Regions from separate parts of the Stutzerimonas stutzeri genome, predicted to be linked through region 3. Evidence: riboswitches for the same ligand, from Rfam matches in the RefSeq annotation. Region 3 holds a riboswitch; each other region holds the start of a gene.

Region 1 (6,343 bases), 1.1 Mb from region 3:
CCCGGCCTTCCTGGCGGTGATGGTATTGGCCGCGATGCTGTCGATCGGCATGCGCGGCGAGGTTATGGTGCAGGGTCAGCGCAACGATGTTCGGGGTGTCGACGTGGCCATCGCAGTGATCTTCCTGTGCACCATCCTCAGCACCATCATCGGCAATTTCCTGTTCCAGATCCCGCCGGTGCTGACGTTCCTGGCCGGATTGTCGGTGATGTTCCTGGTGGCGCGCTTCTTCAGTGACGACAACGACTCCGATCCGATTCTGGAGTACGTGCGACAGGTCGAGTTCGAAACGCTGTTCTTCTTTCTCGGCATCCTGCTGCTGGTGGGGATGCTCAAGGAGATTCGTGTGCTCGACGGGCTGGTGCTGATCTATGACCAGGTTCCGGCGGTGATGGCCAATTACCTGATGGGCGTGATGTCTGCGGCGATTGATAACGTGCCACTGACTGCCGCGCTATTGAAATCCGGGCTGGAGATGGGCGTAGCCGAGTGGATGGTGCTGACCTATGCGGTCGGGGTTGGTGGTTCGCTGCTGGTAATCGGTTCGGCGGCGGGCATCGTCGCCATGAGCAAGGTGCCAGGCCTGACCTTTGGCAGTTACCTGCGGCACATGCTCTATCTGTTCATCGCTTTCAACATTGGCTTCGCCGGGGTTTACCTGATCGGCCTGTCGATGGGCTGATGGCTATTCCGTGCAAGGGCGTATTACCAGCTCAGGTTGAAATGCGAACCCAGTACGAAGCGATCATCGAGCAGGTCCCAGCGCTCGACGCAGACTTTTTTCTGCTCGCCTGGACACAGCTTCAGGCGGTTGAATGAGTTCGGCGAGGTGCCACGCAGGCGTGTAGACAGCGTGGTGCCGGCCTGAACCATCCAGATCTCGCGCGCGAGGCCGGTGTACTGTTTGGATAGCGGTAGTACGTAGGGCAGGTGGATGTGCCCGCCCATGACCAGGTCCAGCCCATGCTCGGCCCAGCGCTGCAGCGCCGGTTCGGCGCCGTGCTGCAGGTTGCGCAGATCGCTCGGCACCATGGCGCCGAACGGCTGGTGTGCCACGACGATGCGGATCTTGCCTGGATCACTGGCGGCAAGGCGCTGCGCCACCTGCTCGACCTGTCGCGCGGTCACTACGCCATCCTTGTGCCGGCGTGGGTGGGTGGTATTGAGGCCGACCACCAGCATGTCTTCATTCTCGAACACCGGCTCCAGGTCGTCGCCGAAATGTCGGCGGTAGTTGCCGTAAGGCGTCAGCGCGCGGGCGAACAGGTTATACAGCGGGATGTCATGGTTGCCCGGAATCACCAGCGTATCGCTGACGCCGTCCGCCTTCAGGCGGCGAACGAAGGCTTGAGCGCTGGCGAATTCGCCGCGGCGGGCGCGTTGCGTGATGTCTCCGGAGAACACCAGTAAATCGGCACGGTGCTCACGTACATGGTCTTCCAGCGCCTGGACGACGGCGGCTTGTTCGGTGCCGAAATGGGTGTCGGAAATCTGCACAATGCTGGTCATGGGCGTCGAATGTGAGTCCTGGCTGATCGGGGCATTGTTGCATTCGAAGCCTTTCGACGCCCGCCGTTCCGAGCAGCAACATGCAAGCGAAGATTGCGCGGCGCTGCGACAACCCCGCGGTTGCGTCATGCCCGGCCTTGGACTACCCTCCGCGTCGCCTCAGGTGCCCCCTCGTCAGAGGAGGGTGAAACAGGGAAGCCGGTCCATTCTCACGAAGATTCCGGCGCTGCCCCCGCAACGGTAGGCGAGTCGAGAAACCGTAACAGCCACTGTGCCTACGCATGGGAAGGCGCGGTTTCGGGACGCTGCAAGGCGTACGCTCGCAAGCCCGGAGACCGGCCTGTCGCATTCACTGACAGTGCGGCGGGCTCTGGGCGGGTGCATATCCTTCGCGATATTCACTTCTCTCTTGCAGTTCCTCCGCCTGTCTTCGTCGACTTTCAGTCGTGCGGGTGGGCACGACGGAGACCTGTACCTTGATTGGCAACGCCCGTTTAAAGCCAGCGGCCTATGTGCTGCTCGGCAGTTTCCCCCTTTCCATCGGCCAGCTGGCCGCAGCTCCACTGGACCTTGAACAGCAGGTGGTGACCGCCACCCGCACCGCGCAGACTGCCAGGCAGAGTCTGGCGGCAGTGACGGTGATCGATCGTGAGCGAATCGAGCGCAGCCAGGCGAGCTCGCTGCCGGAGATTCTCAAGCAAGTGCCCGGCGTTTCGCTGGCGAACAATGGCGGGCCTGGCAAGTCCACTTCGCTGTACATGCGTGGCACCGAGTCCGACCATGTGCTGGTGATGATCGACGGCATCAAGATCGGCTCGGTGACGTCTGGCGGTTCGGCGTTGCAGGATTTGCCGCTGGAACTGATCGAGCGCATTGAAGTGGTGCGCGGGCCGCGCTCCAGTCTGTACGGCTCCGAGGCCATCGGTGGGGTTATCCAGATATTCACCCGCAAGGGCCAGGGGCAGGGCGTCAAGCCTTTCTTCTCGGCGGGGTATGGTACCCATGACACCTACAGCGGCAGCGCCGGTGTCTCCGGTGGCGACGGACGTGGCTGGTACAGCCTGGGTGTCAGCGGCTCGGACACCGATGGCATCAACGTCAAGTCGGCGGGCACCAGCGGCTATGAAAGTGACGTCGATGGCTATCGCAATCTGTCCGCGACGCTGAGCGCCGGCTATCGCTTCGACAACGGGCTGGAGCTGGACGCCAACCTGCTGCAGGCCAAATCCCATAACGACTACGACAGCGTGAACCGGGCTCGCACGTCCGGTTTCGGCGCCAATGCCGATGGTGAGTCCAAGGTTTTCGGCACCCGTGCTCGCTTCAGCCCGCTGGAGCGCTGGTTGGTCACGCTGCAGGTTGGGCGAAGCGAAGACAAGTCCGATGCCTATCAGGACGGACAGTTCTATTCACGCTTCGACAGTCGCCGCGACACGCTCGGTTGGCAGAACGATATCCAGCTCGCCGCCGGGCATACGCTGACTGTGGGCGCTGATCATCAGCGCGACGAGGTCAACGGCACTACCGTTTATGACGAGAGCTCCCGTGACAATAAGGGCTATTACACCCAGTACCTTGGGGAGGTGGGCCGCCATGACTGGCAGTTGTCACTGCGTCGTGACGATAACGACCAGTTCGGCCAGCACGACACCGGTAACGTCGGTTACGGCTATGCGCTGACCGATTGGCTGCGCGCCACCGCCAGCTACGGCACGGCGTTCAAGGCACCCACGTTCAACGAGCTGTACTTCCCTGACTACGGTAATCCGGCGCTGGATGCGGAAACATCCAAGAGTCTCGAGATCGGCCTTGCCGGTCAGCACGGTTGGGGCCAGTGGGCAGTGAATGCCTATCGCACAGTAGTTGATGACCTGATTGCCTATGACGCCAGCATTTCCGGTCCGGCCAACGTGCAGGAAGCGCGTATCCGCGGCGTCGAGTTGGTGCTTGGCAGCCAGCTGTTGGGTTGGGACTGGAACGCCAACTACAGCCTGCTGGAGCCGGAAAACCGTTCCGCCGGTGCCAACCGCGGCAACGAGCTGGCGCGTCGGGCCAAGCAGCTATTCAACCTCGACCTCGACCGCCGGCTCGGCGCCTTCAGCGTAGGCGCCAGTCTGCATGCCGAAGGGCAGCGCTACGACGACCTGGCCAATACCAAGGAGCTATCCGGCTACGCCACCCTCGATCTGCGCGGCGAATACCGCATCACCCCCGAATGGCGCTTGCAGGCGCGCGTCGCCAACCTGCTGGCCGCCGATTACGAGACCGCCGAGGGCTACAACCAGCCCGGCCAGGCCGCTTATCTGACTGTGCGCTACCAGGCGCTGTAAGGCGTGGCGCGGGTATGTCGCCCGCGCCTACCCAAGGAGACTGCAAAATGATCAAGCTTGCCCCGAGATACCAACTGCTTGTGGGCCTCGCGCTGGTGGCGTTGATGGCGATGACCCGAGGGCAGCACTTCGCTAGCGTGAACCTGCCCAGCGCGTCCTGGGCGGTGTTCTTTCTCGCCGGCGTATTGCTAAGGCCGAAGTGGGTGTTTCCGGCGCTGTTTCTTGAAGCTTCGTTACTGGACTTCGCTGCCATTCAGTGGGCAGGGGTTAGCGACTGGTGCATGTCGCCTGCCTACTGGATGCTGGTGCCGGCCTACGGCTCGCTGTGGCTGGGTGGTCGGCTTTATGCGCGCTGGCATCGCGACCAGTTCACCAGCCTGGCAACGCTGGCGCTGTGCGTGATGGCGAGTGCCTTCGTCTGCTACCTGTTCTCCGGCGGCGGCTTCCTCTATTTCTCCGGACGCTATCCCGAGCCGACCCTGGCGCTGCTGGCTGACCGCATCGCTACTTATTATCCGCGCTACCTGTCGACCCTGGCGCTCTATGTTGGCGTTGCCGCGGTGCTGTTCGTTGGTATGCGCGCCTGGACCGGACAGCGTAATGAGGCCCACGTATGAGTGAAACCACCGAGCGGGACGACCGCCACAAGGCGCGCATGCAGCGCAAGAAGGCGCTGATCGACGAGAAGATCGCCGAGGCGCAGGACGAGTACGGCCTGCTGCTGGTGCACACCGGCAACGGCAAGGGCAAGAGCAGCTCGGCGTTCGGCATGGTCGCGCGCGCGTTGGGTCATGGGATAAAGGTCGGCGTGGTGCAGTTCATCAAGGGCGCGGCCAGCACCGGCGAGGAGGCGTTCTTCGGGCGATTCCCGGACGAGGTGCGTTATCACGTGATGGGAGAGGGCTTCACCTGGGAAACCCAGGACCGCCAGCGCGATATCGCCAAGGCTCAAGAGGCCTGGGCGGTGGCGGCTGAGCTGCTGGCCGATCCGGAGGTCGGTTTGGTAGTGCTGGACGAGCTGAATATCGCGCTGAAGTACGGCTATCTGGATCTGCAGCCGGTGCTCGCCGATATCGAGTCGCGCCCGTTGCTGCAGCACGTCGTGGTAACGGGCCGCGGTGCGCCCGCGGGGCTGATCGAAGCGGCGGATACGGTCACCGAGATGGCCGTGGTCAAGCATGCATTCAAGGCCGGCGTGAAAGCCCAGAAAGGCGTGGAGTTCTAATGGCCACGTTTTCGACAGTCATCCGAGGCTGTGGGAAGCGCCAGCCAGCCTGCGGTAGTTGCTTGCGCGCGACGCATGGACAAAGGAGCGGCGCGGATGACTGACAGAAGTTGTCCGGCGCTATTGATCGCTGCGCCGGCCTCGGGCCAGGGCAAGACCACCATCACTGCGGCCCTGGCGCGGTTGCATACGCGCCAGGGCAAGCGCGTTCGCGTATTCAAGTGTGGCCCGGATTTTCTCGATCCGATGATTCTTGCCCGCGCCAGCGGCTGTCCGGTCTATCAGCTGGATCTGCGGATGGTTGGTGAAGACGATTCACGCCGCCTGTTGTGGGATGCAGCCGGCGCGGCGGATCTGATTCTTATCGAAGGGGTCATGGGGCTGTACGATGGCGCTCCCTCGGCAGCCGACCTGGCGCGGCGCTTCGGTGTGCCAGTCATGGCCGTGATCGATGGATCAGCCATGGCACAAACGTTTGGAGCGATGGCTCACGGCTTGAGCAGCTTTCAGCCGGACCTGCCGTTCGGCGGCGTGCTGGCCAACCGCGTCGGTAGCACTCGGCATGGCGAGATTTTGCGTGACAGCCTGCCGGCGTCGATTCGCTGGTACGGCGCGTTGCCACGAAGTGCCGAGGTGGAGCTGCCGCGCCGCCACCTGGGGCTGATCCAGGCCGAAGAGCTGGTCGATCTGGATCATCGGCTGGACGCTGCAGCCGATGCGCTGGCCCTCAGCGCCGATACTGAGCTGCCGCCGCCGGTCGTGTTCGCTGCTCCCGCTCCGAGGCCTGTCGCGCCGCTGCTTCAAGGCGTGCGTATCGGTGTGGCACGCGATGCTGCCTTCGCGTTTCTCTATCAAGCCAATCTCGACCTCCTGCAAGCGCTGGGAGCCGAGCTGTTGTTCTTCTCCCCGCTGCGTTTCACGCGGCTGCCGGCCGTCGATAGCCTGTATCTGCCGGGCGGTTATCCGGAGCTGCACCTGCGCGCGCTGTCGCGTAATCGTGCCATGGCCGATGCAATCCGCGCCCACCATGAGGCGGGAAAACCGATCCTCGCCGAGTGTGGCGGGATGCTCTATTTGCTCGACGGCTTGACCGATCTGGCTGGCGAGCGCGCGCAGATGCTCGGCCTGCTGCCCGGCGAGGCGCGAATGCAGAAGCGTTTGTCGGCGTTGGCTCTACAGGAAGTGTCGCTGCCGGAAGGGTGCCTGCGCGGCCATACCTTCCATCATTCCGTACTGGACTCGCCCCTCGAGCCGCTGGCTCGCGGCGAGTGTCCGAACT
Region 2 (6,343 bases), 1.5 Mb from region 3:
TTACTGGATCGCCGGTACGATCAATGGCCAGCCGATCCAGTTTCTCGTCGATACCGGTGCTACCTCGGTCGCGATCAACGAACATCAGGCGCGCCGACTGGGCATCGACTATCGGGTCGACGGCCGGCCGATGGTGGTGAGCACTGCCAGCGGTACCGCTAAGGCCTGGCGCGTGCATCTCAGCAGCGTCAAGGTCGGTGCGATCGAGGTGATCGGTGTGGAGGCGGTGGTTGTCGAAGGTGGCTCGCCCACCGAGGCGCTGCTTGGCATGAGCTTCCTCGGCCGCGTCAGCTGGCGCGAGGAGCAGGGCGTGCTGGTGCTGGAATCGAAGACGTCCTGACGACCGGCCGCTAAGCTCGCAGGGCGGCACGATTGGCGCTTTTACCGGCGAAACTCTCCAGCCTGATTCGCCTTTTGTTGGTGTTACAATGTCCGCTTTTCCGCCTCTGGGATTTCCGCCCGTGTCTGTCGTGTTCGTCGCCGCTTCCCAACTGCCGACGCCGTTCGGCGTGTTCACCATGCATGGTTTTCTCGACCAGGACACTGGCAAGGAGCATGTCGCGCTGACGCTCGGCGACGTGGCTGACGGCGAGCCGGTGCTGGGCCGCCTGCATTCCGAATGCCTGACCGGTGATGCCCTGTTCAGCCTGCGCTGTGACTGCGGCTTTCAGCTGGAAGCGGCACTGCGCGCGATTTCCGACGAGGGCCGCGGCGTGCTGCTTTATCTGCGTCAGGAAGGTCGTGGCATCGGCCTGCTGAACAAGATCCGCGCTTATGAACTGCAAGACGCCGGCGCCGATACCGTCGAGGCCAACGAGCGCCTCGGCTTCGCGCCTGACATGCGCGACTACGGCATCTGCCTGCCGATGCTCGAACATCTGGGCATTGCCGAAATCAAGTTGATGACCAACAACCCGCGCAAGGTCAAAGCGCTGCAGGGCTTCGGCATTCGCGTTGCCGAGCGCAAGCCGCTGCAGATCGCACACAATCCGCATAACCGCAAATACCTCGCGACCAAGGCTGGCAAGCTCGGCCACATGCTCGGCGAGATTCACCAGGGCGAAGCCGAGCAGTCGTGACGCGAGCCGCCGCCCGCCGCCAGCTCGCGCGCGATGGCTGGCTGCATACGCTGCTGATGGTGCTGCCGGTGCTTATCCTTGGGCGCGCATCGGTCGTGTTGGCCGACTGGGGCTTGCCGCTTTTCGCCGCAGGCCTGGTCTCGCTGTTCTTCAGCCTGCGGGCCTTCACCCGATTCAAGCATGCACTGATTGCCACCGAGCAGGCGCTGAACAGCCCTGCAGAGGCCGACGCCTGGAGCCATCTGCGCCGCGTTCGCCGTCGCGGCCTGCTGGTCGCCTCGCTACCGGCCTGGTTTGCCGCCGCCGGCGCGCTGCTGGGCATGGAGCCGGTTGCTCGCCTGTTGCTGGTATTCGGCAGCCTGGTCTTGCTGGTGCTCTACCGCATTCCGCGACACCTGCACTGATGCGACGTCTGCTGCTAGCCGCGCTGGTTTCTCTGGCGACGCTACCTGCGCTGGCCGCCGAACGTGTTGTGAGCCTGGCGCCATCGCTCAGCGAAATCATGCTCGAACTCGACGCCGCCGACCGGCTGGTCGGTGTGCTGGACGGCGGTGAGCGGCCCACTGCGCTGCAGTCCGTACCGTCTGTGGGGCGCTATGGGCAGGTGGAAATGGAAACCCTTCTCAGCTTGCAACCTGATCTGGTGCTGCTCTGGCCGGACAGCGTTCCGCGCAGCCAGCGCGAGCAGCTGCAACAATTCGGCATCCCCGTCTTGGTTGTCGAGCAAACCCATCTTGAAGGCCTGGCCGAGCAGTTCGTCGTGGTCGGCAATGCGGTGGGTCGCGCCGAACAAGGCGAACGCCTGGCCGAACAGTTTCGTGCAGGCCTCGCCGAGCTACGCATGAGCTATGCCCGCGAGCGTTCGCTACGGGTGTTCTATCAGGTCTGGAACCAGCCGCTGTATACCCTCGGCGGACAGCAGATCATCAGCGAAGCCATTGAAGTCTGTGGCGGCCGGAACGTCTTTGCCGACCTGACCCTGGCAGCGCCGCAGGTCAGCATCGAGGCTGTGCTCGCCCGCGACCCGGAGGTGATCCTCGCTGGCAGCGGCGCGCAGTTGGATGAATGGAAGGCCTGGCCACAGCTCAGTGCCGTGCGCAGCGGTCGGCTGCTTGAAGTGCCCGACAAGGGACTGGAGCGGCCGAGCTTCCAGATGCTGGGTGCGATCGGGAAGCTCTGCGAGGTGATGGCGGCGGCGCCCTGAGCGAGCGCGCCGTTGCACGCGATTAGAGCGAGGGCGTCCAGGTGACGGCGAATAGCGCGGTGCGGCCTTCGGTGTTGTATCCGTAGCGGCCGTTGGCGGTGCTGTAGGTGGTTTCCGCATAGTCCTTGTCGAACAGGTTGTTCAGCTTCAGGTCCAGCTTCACCTCCGAGTTGGTCTGCCAACTGCCACGTAAGCCAAGCAGGCCGTAGCCGCCCAGCTCGATGGTATTGTCGGCGTCGTCATAGCGGCCGCTGACGGCTCTCCAGCTAGCGCCCACCGAAAACTCGCCCAGCCGCCGGTCCAGATCCAGGCTTAGCGTGCGCTTGGCGCGACGGGCGAGTGTATGACCGCTATCGCGATCGCGTGGGTCCATCAGGCCGGCCGCGAGGCTAGCCTGCCAACCGAACACGTCCTGCCGGAGGGTGGCCTCCAGGCCGTTGATCCGTGCGGTCTGGACATTCTGAGGGATCCAGGAGGCGTCCGAGACGATGGCGTCCTGAATGTCAGTGCGGTACAGCGACAATTCCAGCGACCCGCTGTCGCTATAGCGATTGCGCCATTGGAACTCATAGCTCTTGGATTTTTCGGGCGTAAGGTCCGGGTTTCCGAACCTAGAGTCGTACAGTTCGTTAAATGTCGGGGCGCGGAAGCCCTCGCTGTAGGACACGACCACGTCGTTGCGGGTATCCAGCGGTACGGTTAGCGCCGCGTTCCAAGTGTTCTCGCTTCCGTACTGTTCGTTCTTGTCGTGGCGCAGGCCAATCTCTGTAGAGAACGCATTGCTGGTATAGCGGTGCTGGATGAAGGCTGCCTGGTTCCAGCGTGAATCCTGGGCAAAGTCGCTCGAACTGTGCAGTTGGTCCTCATGCCAATCGGCACCGAGCAACAACTGATGAGCCGGATCGAGCTGAAGCGTGTTTACCCAGCTGGCTGAGTCACGATAGGTCGAGTAGCTGTGAAACACATAGTCAGGAGCCAGTGGGCTGTCGTTTCCAGTGTCCCGCTTGTCCTCGCTGTGCCCGACCTCGACGCGACTGTTCCAGACATCATTGAGTTCGGCGTCAACGAACCCGGAGATGCTGCTCAGCTGGAAATCCACGGTCGGCTGAAAGCCCTCGAAGGTGTCGTCGAACTCAATTTCGCCTCGCTGATCCAGTGCGCTGATACCCGCCTCGAACCGATCATTAAAGCGGTGCGCAAGATTCAGGCTAAGCGAACGATTGCGGTAAGCGTCGTCATCGCCATTGGCGCCGAAGCTATCGCGCGTAGCGTCGATACCTTGGGTTTCATCCAGCGCGGCCCCCAGGTTAAAGCGAGTCTGGCCATTCCCACCGGAGAGGTTCAGGCTGCGTTCGAATGTGCCGTTGCTTCCCACGCCGAAGCGGACCGCAGGCGCAAGCCCCTGACCGCTGCCTTGGCGAGTGAAGATCTGTACCACCCCGCCGATGGCATCCGAGCCATACAGCGCAGACCGCGGGCCGCGCACGACTTCGATCCGTTCGATCTGATCGGGGCTGAGAAATTCGAGGCTGCTGGTGCCGCTGGAGGTTGCTGCGATGCGCTGACCATCGACCAGAACCAGGGTCTGGGTACTGGAGGTACCGCGAAGAAACAGGCCGGTTTGGCTGCCTGCTCCGCCTGTGCGGGTAATGCTTGCGCCCGGCACACGTTCTAGCAGCTCGACGACGCTGCGGACCTGCAGCCGCTCGATATCTTCGCGGTTGAAAACGGTGGTAGCCGCCGGGGTCTGGCTGCGTCGCTGTGGTTCGCGGTTTGCGCTGACCACCGTGTCGGAGAGCTTAAGCGCTTCTTCTCGCGACAGATCGGCCGCATATGCGTGAACGCCAGGCAGCAGCGCCACGGCCAGGGCAAGTCGGGACAGTTTCATTCTTGGAATTCCTCAAAAGATCGCAGACTTTTGAGGAGGGCAGGAACAAGCGCGGGAATGACGGGCAGCAGCGCTTGACGGTGCTGCCCTCCGCAACACCAGTCGAATCCGTCAGGCCGGTCTCCGGGCTTTCGACGCGCATCACGCTCACCTTCCCATGTCGAAACACAGTGGCTTTCGAGCGGACGGCGATCCCTGAGGATCGCGGTCGATTACCGTTGCGGGGGCAGCGCCGGCCTTGCTCATCGAGCGCACCGGCTTCCCGTTTAATGCGGACCTTGCGGTCGTGCACACCTGGGCGGATAAGAAAACGCGCGAACCTTACGGCGGGTGGTGGGCAAACACAAGCGGACGAATGGCCGCAAGGGCCGCCAGCGCCTGTGGTTTCCGAGCAAAGCCGCGTTCCAAGGCTGCTCGCAGGTTGCTTGAAAAACATCCAGCCGCGATGGTGTTGCGCGCAGCAGAATGTTCAGCGATCTGCGCTGACTTGCTTGACGGCCGCGTTGGGCTCGAAGCGACCGAGCCCGTTGCCGATCACCGCCGAACGACGGCGTCGAAAGCGCCGGTCCTTATGACGGCCCTCCAACAATCTGCAGATCACTCTGCCCATTACCCTGCCGGCGCACGCGAATCTGCACCGGGATGCGCTCGTGCATTTCCGCCACGTGGGAAATCACCGCCACCTTGCGGCCCTGGGCCTGCAGTGAATCCAGCGCGTCCATGGCGATCTGCAGCGACTCGGGGTCTAGGCTGCCGAAGCCTTCGTCGATGAACAGCGACTCGATCTTCAGCTTGCTCGAAGCCATCGACGCCAGGCCGAGCGCCAAGGCCAGCGAGACGAGGAAGGTCTCGCCGCCGGACAGCGAATGCACCGAGCGCAGCTCGTCACCCATCTCGGTATCCAACACCAGCAACCCCAGCGGGCTGCCGCCGCGCTTGAGGCGGTAGCGGCGCGCCAGTTGGCGCAATTGCACATTGGCATGCTGCGCCAGCAGGTCGAGGTTGTAGGCCTGGGCGATTTTGCGGAAGGCTCCGCCGTCGCTCGAGCCGATCAGCGCGGCGATGCGCCCCCAGCGCTGGTGCTCGGCCCGTGCGGCGTCGATCTGGGCGAGCAGCGCCTGGCTCTGGCTGCGGCGTTTGTCATCGTCGATCAGCCTGGCACGGGTTTCCGCGCAGCGCTGATCGGCATGCTCGCACCGCTGCAGTTGCTCGGCATGGCGCTGTTGCAGCTGTTCGGCATCCGGCGCTTCGGCCTGCTGCTGTTTATGTAGCGTCAGGCGATTGAGGCAACCGTCGAGACGCTCGCGACAGCGGGTCAGGTTTTCACTGTTCTGCTGCAAGCGCTGGCGCGCCTCGGTAATCAGCTGGTCATCCATGTGCAGCAGCTGGGCGAGGGTGGCATCGTCCAGCTCCTGATGGCTGGCGCGCCAAGCCGCCAGCTCGGTGTGCAGGGCATCGCGTTCCTGTTCCAGTTCAGCGTGGCGCTGCTGGCAGTTCTGCTGGTCGCCGTGCAGACGGGTCAGGTTGAGCTTGCTGTCGTTGAGCTGCTGATCGATCTCGGCCATGGCCTGGCGGGCAGCCTGGATCGCTGCGTCCAGTTGCTCTTGCCAGGCACTGGCGCTGGCTTGTTCGCCAAGGCTGGTACGCAACGCCTGTTGGCAGGCCAGCAGCAGCTTCTCGCGCTCGGTCAGCCGCGCGCCGCAGCTTGCCTGTTTCTCCTGGCGATGGCGCTGTTGCAACTGTTCGTCGCTGCGGCGCTGCTCGCACTGGCGCAGCTCCTCGGCCAGTTCGGTCTGCTCCTGCAGTTGCTGCAGCCGCGTGGCGATGCTGGCGTCCAGCTGCATAAAGCTTTGCGCTGGGTTTTGGCGCCAGCGCTGCAGGTGCTCGGCGGGCAGCAGTTCGGCGAAGGCCTGCAGTTCCTCGTCGAGCTGTTGGCTGTCGCGGGCGAGGGCATCGCGCTGGCGGGCGAGTTGCTGAGTCGCCTCGACACAGGCTTCGCGTGCGGCCTGCCAGGCCTGCTGCAGGGTTTCGCTGCGCTGTTGCAGGGCGAGCAGTTGCTGCTGACGCTGACTGGCGCTGGCGATCTGGTCCTTGAGATTGGTCAGCTGCGCTTCCAGCCATTGCGAACGCTCGGTTTCCGGCTGCTCAAGCAATTGTGCGTGGGCGGGCAGG
Region 3 (6,343 bases):
GGTTGGCAGCGCGCACCAGCACCAGAATCTCGCTGCGCAGTTCCGCGGCACGGCGCAAGTCGAGCTGGCTGGCTTCGTAGTATTCGTCGGCCAATCGCTCGATATCGCGCAGCGGGCCGTAACTTTCGGCGCGGGTCAGCGGCGGCATCAGGTGATCGATGATCACCGCCTGGGTGCGCCGCTTGGCCTGAGCGCCCTCGCCCGGGTCGTTGACGATAAAGGGATAGATGTTCGGCATCGCGCCGATCACCACGTCCGGCCAGCAGCTGTCGGACAGACCGACGCTCTTGCCCGGCAGCCATTCGAGATTGCCATGCTTGCCGACGTGAATGACCGCATCGGCTGCGTAGCCTTTGCGCAACCATCCATAGAACGCAAGATAGCCATGCGGCGGAACCAGATCGGGATCGTGATACATCGCCGCCACGTCCAGCTGATAGCCACGCGCCGGCTGAATGCCGACGAAGGTCGAACCGAAGCGCAGCCCGGCAATCATCAGCCGGCCGGCGCGGAACATCGGGTCCTGCTCGGGCATGCCCCAGCGCTCGATCACTGCCTGCTGATTGGCGGCCGGTAACTGCTCGAAAAAGGCCCGGTATTCCTCCATTGCCAAACTCTGCGCGCAAGGTCGCAGATCCAGGTTGTCGAGATCATTGGTGACCCCACCGAGTAGCTCGTGAATCAAAGCGGTGCCGCTGTCCGGCAGATCGGCAACCGGATACCCCTGCGCCTGCAGCGCACGGAGAATGTTCAGCGCGGCTGCCGGGGTATCCAGCCCGACACCGTTGCCGATGCGCCCATCTCGTGTGGGGTAGTTGGCCAGGATCAGGGCGACGCGCTTGCCACTGTTCGGCAGCCGCGCCAGCCGCGCCCAGCGCCAGGCCAGCTCGGCCACGTGGTCCATGCCCGGCAGATGCGGCTGATAGCAGATCACGTCGCTCTGGCTGCGCTCGCTGCGCCAGGCCAGGCCCTTGAAGCTGATGGGTCGGGTGATCAGCCGACCGTCCAGCTCCGGCAGCACGATATGCATCGCCAGGTCACGCGAGCCCAGACCCTGCGCATTGGCCTGCCACTGTTCGTGGTTGTCTAGCGCGCAGATGGCTTGCAGCACCGGAACGTCCAGCTGAAACGGCCGCAGGTTTGGCGCATCCGGGCTGGACTGGGCAAAGCCTGTGGTGTTGATGATTACCCCGGCGGCGCTCTGCTCCAGCCAGGTTTCGACCTGCGCGAGGCAAGCCGCCTCCTTCAGGCTGGCGACCGCGATGGGCAAGGGGTTAAGCCCTTGCGCAGTCAGCCTTTCGCAGAAGGTGTCGATAAAGCCGGTGTTCGCTGCCTGTACCTGGGTGCGATAGAAGATCAGCCCGACCACCGGTGCATCCGCGTGCCAGTCGCGCTGCCAGTCAGCCAGCGTCGCGGATGGATGGCGCGGGTGATAGATCGCCACCCGCGCCAGCGCCTCGGGCTCACGCCAGGCGTAGTCTCGGCCCAACCAGCGGCTGGCGATGCAGTGGTAGAACTGGCGCGCGTTGTCGACGCCGCCCTGGCGCAGGAACTGCCACAGCCGGCGGCTATCCTCGGCAAGAACGTTGCTCAGCTCGCTCAATTCGGGATCGGCGCTGTCATCGCCCGGGACCATGATCACAGTCGCGCCGCGCTGGCCCAGCTCCACCAGACGCTCGATCCCGTAGCGCCAGTAACTGACGCCGCCGTGCACGGAAATCAGGATGACCTTTGCATGCTGCAACACCTGCTCGACATAGAAGTCGATCGACGCGTTGTTGCCCAGCTGCGCCGGACTCGCCAGGCGCAGGCTGGGGTAGTCCTCGGGCAGTTGTCCGGCCACCTCGGCAAGCAATGACAGGTGCGAATCACCCGTGCACAGCACGACGATTTCCCCGGGCGTCTGGCCCAGGTCGGCAATGCTGTCGGCCGGCAGTTGCTGGCCGGGCTGGGTGCGCAGCAGATGCACGGCCGGTCAGCCTGCCAGTGCAGCGTTCAGTTCAGCATTGATCGCCGAGGGGTCGAGCGCCTGGCCGATGATGATCAGCCTGCTGACGCGCGCCTCACCGGCCTGCCAAGGGCGGTCGAAGTGCTTGTCGAACCGTTGCCCGACGCCCTGCAACAACAGGCGCATCGGCTTGCCCGGAACCGCAGCGAAGCCCTTGATGCGCAGGATTCCGTGCTTGATCACGGCGCTCTTCAGTACCTGCAGCAGCTTGTCTTCAGGCACCTCCGGCAGCTCGACCGCAAACGAGTCGAAGGCATCGTGATCGTGCTCCTCGTGGTCTTCCAGATCGTGATGAGTCTTGCGCCCGTCGATGTGCAGTTCGGTTTCGCAATCGAGACCCAGCAGCACGCTCAACGGCAGCTCGCCGCCATGGGCCTCGATGACCTTGACCGCTTCGGGAAGCTCCTCGGCCACCTCGGCCCGGACCGCAGCGAGTGCGTCGGGGCTCAGCAGGTCGGCCTTGTTGAGGATGACCAGATCGGCGCTTGCCAGCTGATCGGCGAACAGCTCATGCAGCGGCGACTCGTGGTCGAGATTGGGATCGAGTTTGCGCTGAGCATCGACCTGGTCCGGGAAGGCTGCAAAGGTGCCGGCCGCAACCGCCGGGCTGTCGACCACGGTAATCACCGCATCGACCGTGCACGCGTTACGGATCTCCGGCCAGTTGAAGGCCTGCACCAGCGGCTTGGGCAATGCCAGACCCGAGGTTTCGATGAGGATGTGGTCGAGGTCACCACGACGCGCCACCAGCTCGCGCATCACCGGAAAGAACTCTTCCTGAACGGTGCAGCAGAGGCAGCCGTTGGCCAGTTCGAACACTCGGCCGTTCGCCTCTTCTTCGCTGCAACCGATGGAGCACTGCTTGAGGATTTCGCCATCAATGCCAAGCTCGCCGAACTCGTTGACGATCACGGCAATCCGTCGCCCTTCGGCATTGCTCAGCATGTGGCGCAGCAAGGTGGTTTTGCCGGCACCGAGAAAGCCGGTGACGATGGTGACGGGAAGTTTGGAAAGGGTTTTCATCGTGGCCCTGCGAGCATCGGAAAAAGATGAGCAGGCAGGCGGACACTTACGTGGCGACGTGCGCCAACAAGCACCACCGGAGCACCCCGCCCGGTTGTCAATTGTGTGGCGAGGCAGGTCTCCTGGCTCACGACCGGGCGACGCGGGGTGCGTCTGCCAATATCCCTCGCCTTCCCGCGCCATGCGCAGTGGCTGGTGTGCTCGACAAAGCACTCCCAAGGGTCAAGTCGCTTACAGTTGCGGGGGCAGCCACGGCTTTCCGTGTTCCCTCTTAGCTCTGGCATCGCCAGAGAACCTCGACGTGTGAAGGCTACGCAGAGGCCGGGAGCGGGTCAATCGCCCGGTTGACGCTCGGGAAAGCTTCGTGCTGTTCTTGCGCGCCGTTTTCATGACCGTGATCAGCTGCGGTCCACCCTTACGAGCGCTATGCCCATCCCAACCGCCATCGAAAATTCATCCGCACCCGAGTCCCGTCCAGTATCGGGCGAGTCGCTACTCGTCGCAGGGCTGGGGTGCCGCAAGGGCTGCAGCCGGGTCGAGCTCGAAGCGCTGCTGCATCGCGCCTTGCGGGATCACGGATTGACGACTGTCGCGCTCAGCTCCCTGGCCAGTAGTGAGATCAAGGCGAACGAACCGGGTCTGCAGGCGCTGGCCGCGCACCTGAGGCTACCCCTTGCATTGCTGTCTGCCACGCAGCTTGCCCCCTATGATGCGGCGGTCAGCGAGCATTCGCCGCGCAGCAAGGCCCTGACCGGCAGCGCTGGACTTGCCGAGGCCAGCGCCCTCGCACAGGCCGACCTCATGGGTAGTCAGAAAGCCCGATTGCTGTGTCGAAAGCTGCGCTCCGCCAATGCGTCCTGCGCCTTGGCTATCACCCGTCTTCCTTGATCTGGAGTTTGCATGACCGTCTATTTCATTGGCGCCGGCCCTGGCGATCCGGAACTGATCACCGTCAAAGGGCAGCGTCTGGTGCGCAGTTGCCCGGTCATTCTCTACGCCGGTTCGCTGGTCCCGGCCGCCGTACTTGAAGGCCATAGTGCCGAACAGGTGATCAACACAGCCGAGCTGCACCTGGATGAAATCATCGAGCTGATCCAGCAGGCCGATGCGCAGGGCAAGGATGTGGCACGGGTGCATTCGGGCGACCCGTCGCTGTACGGTGCCATCGGCGAGCAGATCCGCCATCTGCGCCGGCTCGGCATCGCCTTCCAGATCGTTCCGGGCGTGACCGCGACGGCGGCCTGCGCTGCACTGCTGGACGTCGAACTGACGCTGCCGCAGGTCTCCCAGACATTGATCATGACCCGCTACGCCACCAAATCGGACATGCCACCCGGTGAGCATCTGCACGATCTGGCCCGACATGGCGCGACCATGGCGATTCATCTTGGCGTGCAGCATCTGTCACGCATCGTTGCCGAGCTGGAACCGCACTACGGCACTGACTGCCCGATCGCCGTGGTGCACCGCGCCAGCTGGCCCGATCAGGATTGGGTCATGGGCACGCTGGCCGACATCGAGGCGAAGGTCAGCGAGAAAGGCTTTCGCCGTACCGCCTTGATCCTTGTCGGCCGCGTGCTGACGGCTGAAGCCTTCGCGGACTCAGCGCTGTACAACGTCGACACGAGGCACCTGTACCGTTCACCGGACGGCTGAATCACAGCGCTTAGCGACACTGCGCCGCCATTGGCTGAGGTTGCCGTGGTCTGATGAGCGGCCTTTCGTCTTGCTGCAAGACAGACGCTGGCTGTGGATTGAATTGCCAAGTGTTACCATTCACCACTTTCACGCCGCGCTACCTGCTTACCGCCTCGTCAGCACCGGCAATACGACGCCCGACATACCTACGCAACCATGTGCCCATCGGCCAGCCTGATCTCACGTTCAGCGCAAGCCAAGCTGGGCATAGCGTCCAGATGTTGCTCTTAACCTAAGCCAATGGCTGGGCTCGATCTCCAATTGGAGCGGGCTCGAAAAGCTGCCTGCCAGAATCAGAATGGTATGGGCTGGCATAGGGAACAGAGAAAGGCGCTTAACCACCCGTTGTTAATTCCCGCAGGACAAGTCTTTGATTTCTACCGCTAACATCACCATGCAGTTCGGTGCCAAGCCGCTGTTCGAAAACGTTTCCGTCAAATTCGGCGGTGGCAACCGCTACGGCCTGATCGGCGCCAACGGCTGCGGCAAGTCGACCTTCATGAAGATTCTCGGTGGGGATCTGGAGCCTTCCGGTGGCCAGGTCATGCTCGAACCGAACGTACGCCTGGGCAAGCTGCGCCAGGATCAGTTCGCCTACGAAGAATTCAACGTGATCGACACCGTGATCATGGGCCATGAGGACCTGTGGAAGGTCAAGGCAGAGCGCGACCGCATCTACTCCTTGCCCGAGATGAGCGAAGCGGACGGCATGAAGGTCGGCGAGCTCGAAGGTGAGTTCGCTGAGATGGACGGCTACACCGCCGAATCCCGTGCCGGCGAATTGCTGCTCGGCCTGGGCATTCCGCTGGAGCAGCATTTCGGCCCGATGAGCGAAGTCGCACCGGGCTGGAAACTCCGTGTATTGCTGGCCCAGGCGCTGTTTTCCGACCCGGACGTGCTGCTGTTGGACGAACCGACCAACCACCTGGACATCAACACCATCCGCTGGCTGGAAACGATTCTGACGGCGCGTAACAGCACCATGATCATCATTTCCCACGACCGTCACTTCCTGAACTCGGTCTGCACTCACATGGCCGACCTCGACTACGGCGAGCTGCGCCTGTTCCCGGGCAACTACGACCAGTACATGACCGCGGCCACCCAATCGCGCGAGCAACTGCTCTCGGACAACGCCAAGAAGAAGGCGCAGATCGCCGAGCTGCAGACCTTCGTCAGTCGGTTCTCGGCGAACGCCTCCAAGGCCAAGCAGGCCACCAGCCGCGCCAAGCAGATCGACAAGATCCAGCTGGCCGAGGTCAAGCCCTCCAGCCGTATCAGTCCGTTCATCCGCTTCGAGCAGACCAAGAAGTTGCACCGCCAGGCAGTGACCGTGGAGCGCATGTCCAAGTCGTTCGACGATAAGGAGTTGTTCAAGAATTTCAGCTTCACCGTCGAAGCCGGCGAGCGCGTCGCGATCATCGGCCCCAACGGCATCGGCAAGACCACCCTGCTGCGTACCTTGGTTGGCGAACTGACCCCGGACAGCGGAAGCGTCAAGTGGACCGAAAGCGCCGACTACGGCTATTACGCTCAGGACCACGCCCACGATTTTGAAGATGACGTCAGCCTGTTCGACTGGATGGGTCAGTGGACCCCTGGCGGCGAGCAGCT

The links. A riboswitch is a leader RNA that binds a small molecule or an ion and turns the genes downstream of it on or off. The one in region 3 is predicted to bind cobalamin.
Region 1: linked by a shared signal. The riboswitch ahead of btuB (TonB-dependent vitamin B12 receptor) and the one ahead of cobW (cobalamin biosynthesis protein CobW) in region 3 are both predicted to bind cobalamin.
Region 2: linked by a shared signal. The riboswitch ahead of SM130_RS18055 (TonB-dependent receptor domain-containing protein) and the one ahead of cobW (cobalamin biosynthesis protein CobW) in region 3 are both predicted to bind cobalamin.

Annotation. Positions count from the first base shown of each region.
Region 1 covers NZ_CP139348.1:3,440,119-3,446,461, reverse strand. The annotation lists gene nhaD (sodium:proton antiporter NhaD) at 1-682, shown strand, start outside; gene SM130_RS15700 (metallophosphoesterase family protein) at 706-1,509, opposite strand; cobalamin riboswitch at 1,654-1,867, shown strand; gene btuB (TonB-dependent vitamin B12 receptor) at 1,989-3,839, shown strand; gene SM130_RS15690 (hypothetical protein) at 3,887-4,456, shown strand; gene cobO (cob(I)yrinic acid a,c-diamide adenosyltransferase) at 4,453-5,064, shown strand; gene SM130_RS15680 (cobyrinate a,c-diamide synthase) at 5,161-6,343, shown strand, end outside.
Region 2 covers NZ_CP139348.1:3,914,557-3,920,899, reverse strand. The annotation lists gene SM130_RS18075 (retropepsin-like aspartic protease family protein) at 1-340, shown strand, start outside; gene ribA (GTP cyclohydrolase II) at 462-1,079, shown strand; gene SM130_RS18065 (hypothetical protein) at 1,076-1,483, shown strand; gene SM130_RS18060 (cobalamin-binding protein) at 1,483-2,283, shown strand; gene SM130_RS18055 (TonB-dependent receptor domain-containing protein) at 2,306-4,171, opposite strand; cobalamin riboswitch at 4,269-4,485, opposite strand; gene SM130_RS18050 (AAA family ATPase) at 4,741-6,343, opposite strand, start outside.
Region 3 covers NZ_CP139348.1:2,368,383-2,374,725, reverse strand. The annotation lists gene cobN (cobaltochelatase subunit CobN) at 1-1,969, opposite strand, end outside; gene cobW (cobalamin biosynthesis protein CobW) at 1,976-3,031, opposite strand; cobalamin riboswitch at 3,127-3,345, opposite strand; gene SM130_RS10845 (cobalamin biosynthesis protein) at 3,458-3,919, shown strand; gene cobM (precorrin-4 C(11)-methyltransferase) at 3,932-4,687, shown strand; gene SM130_RS10835 (ABC-F family ATPase) at 5,100-6,343, shown strand, end outside.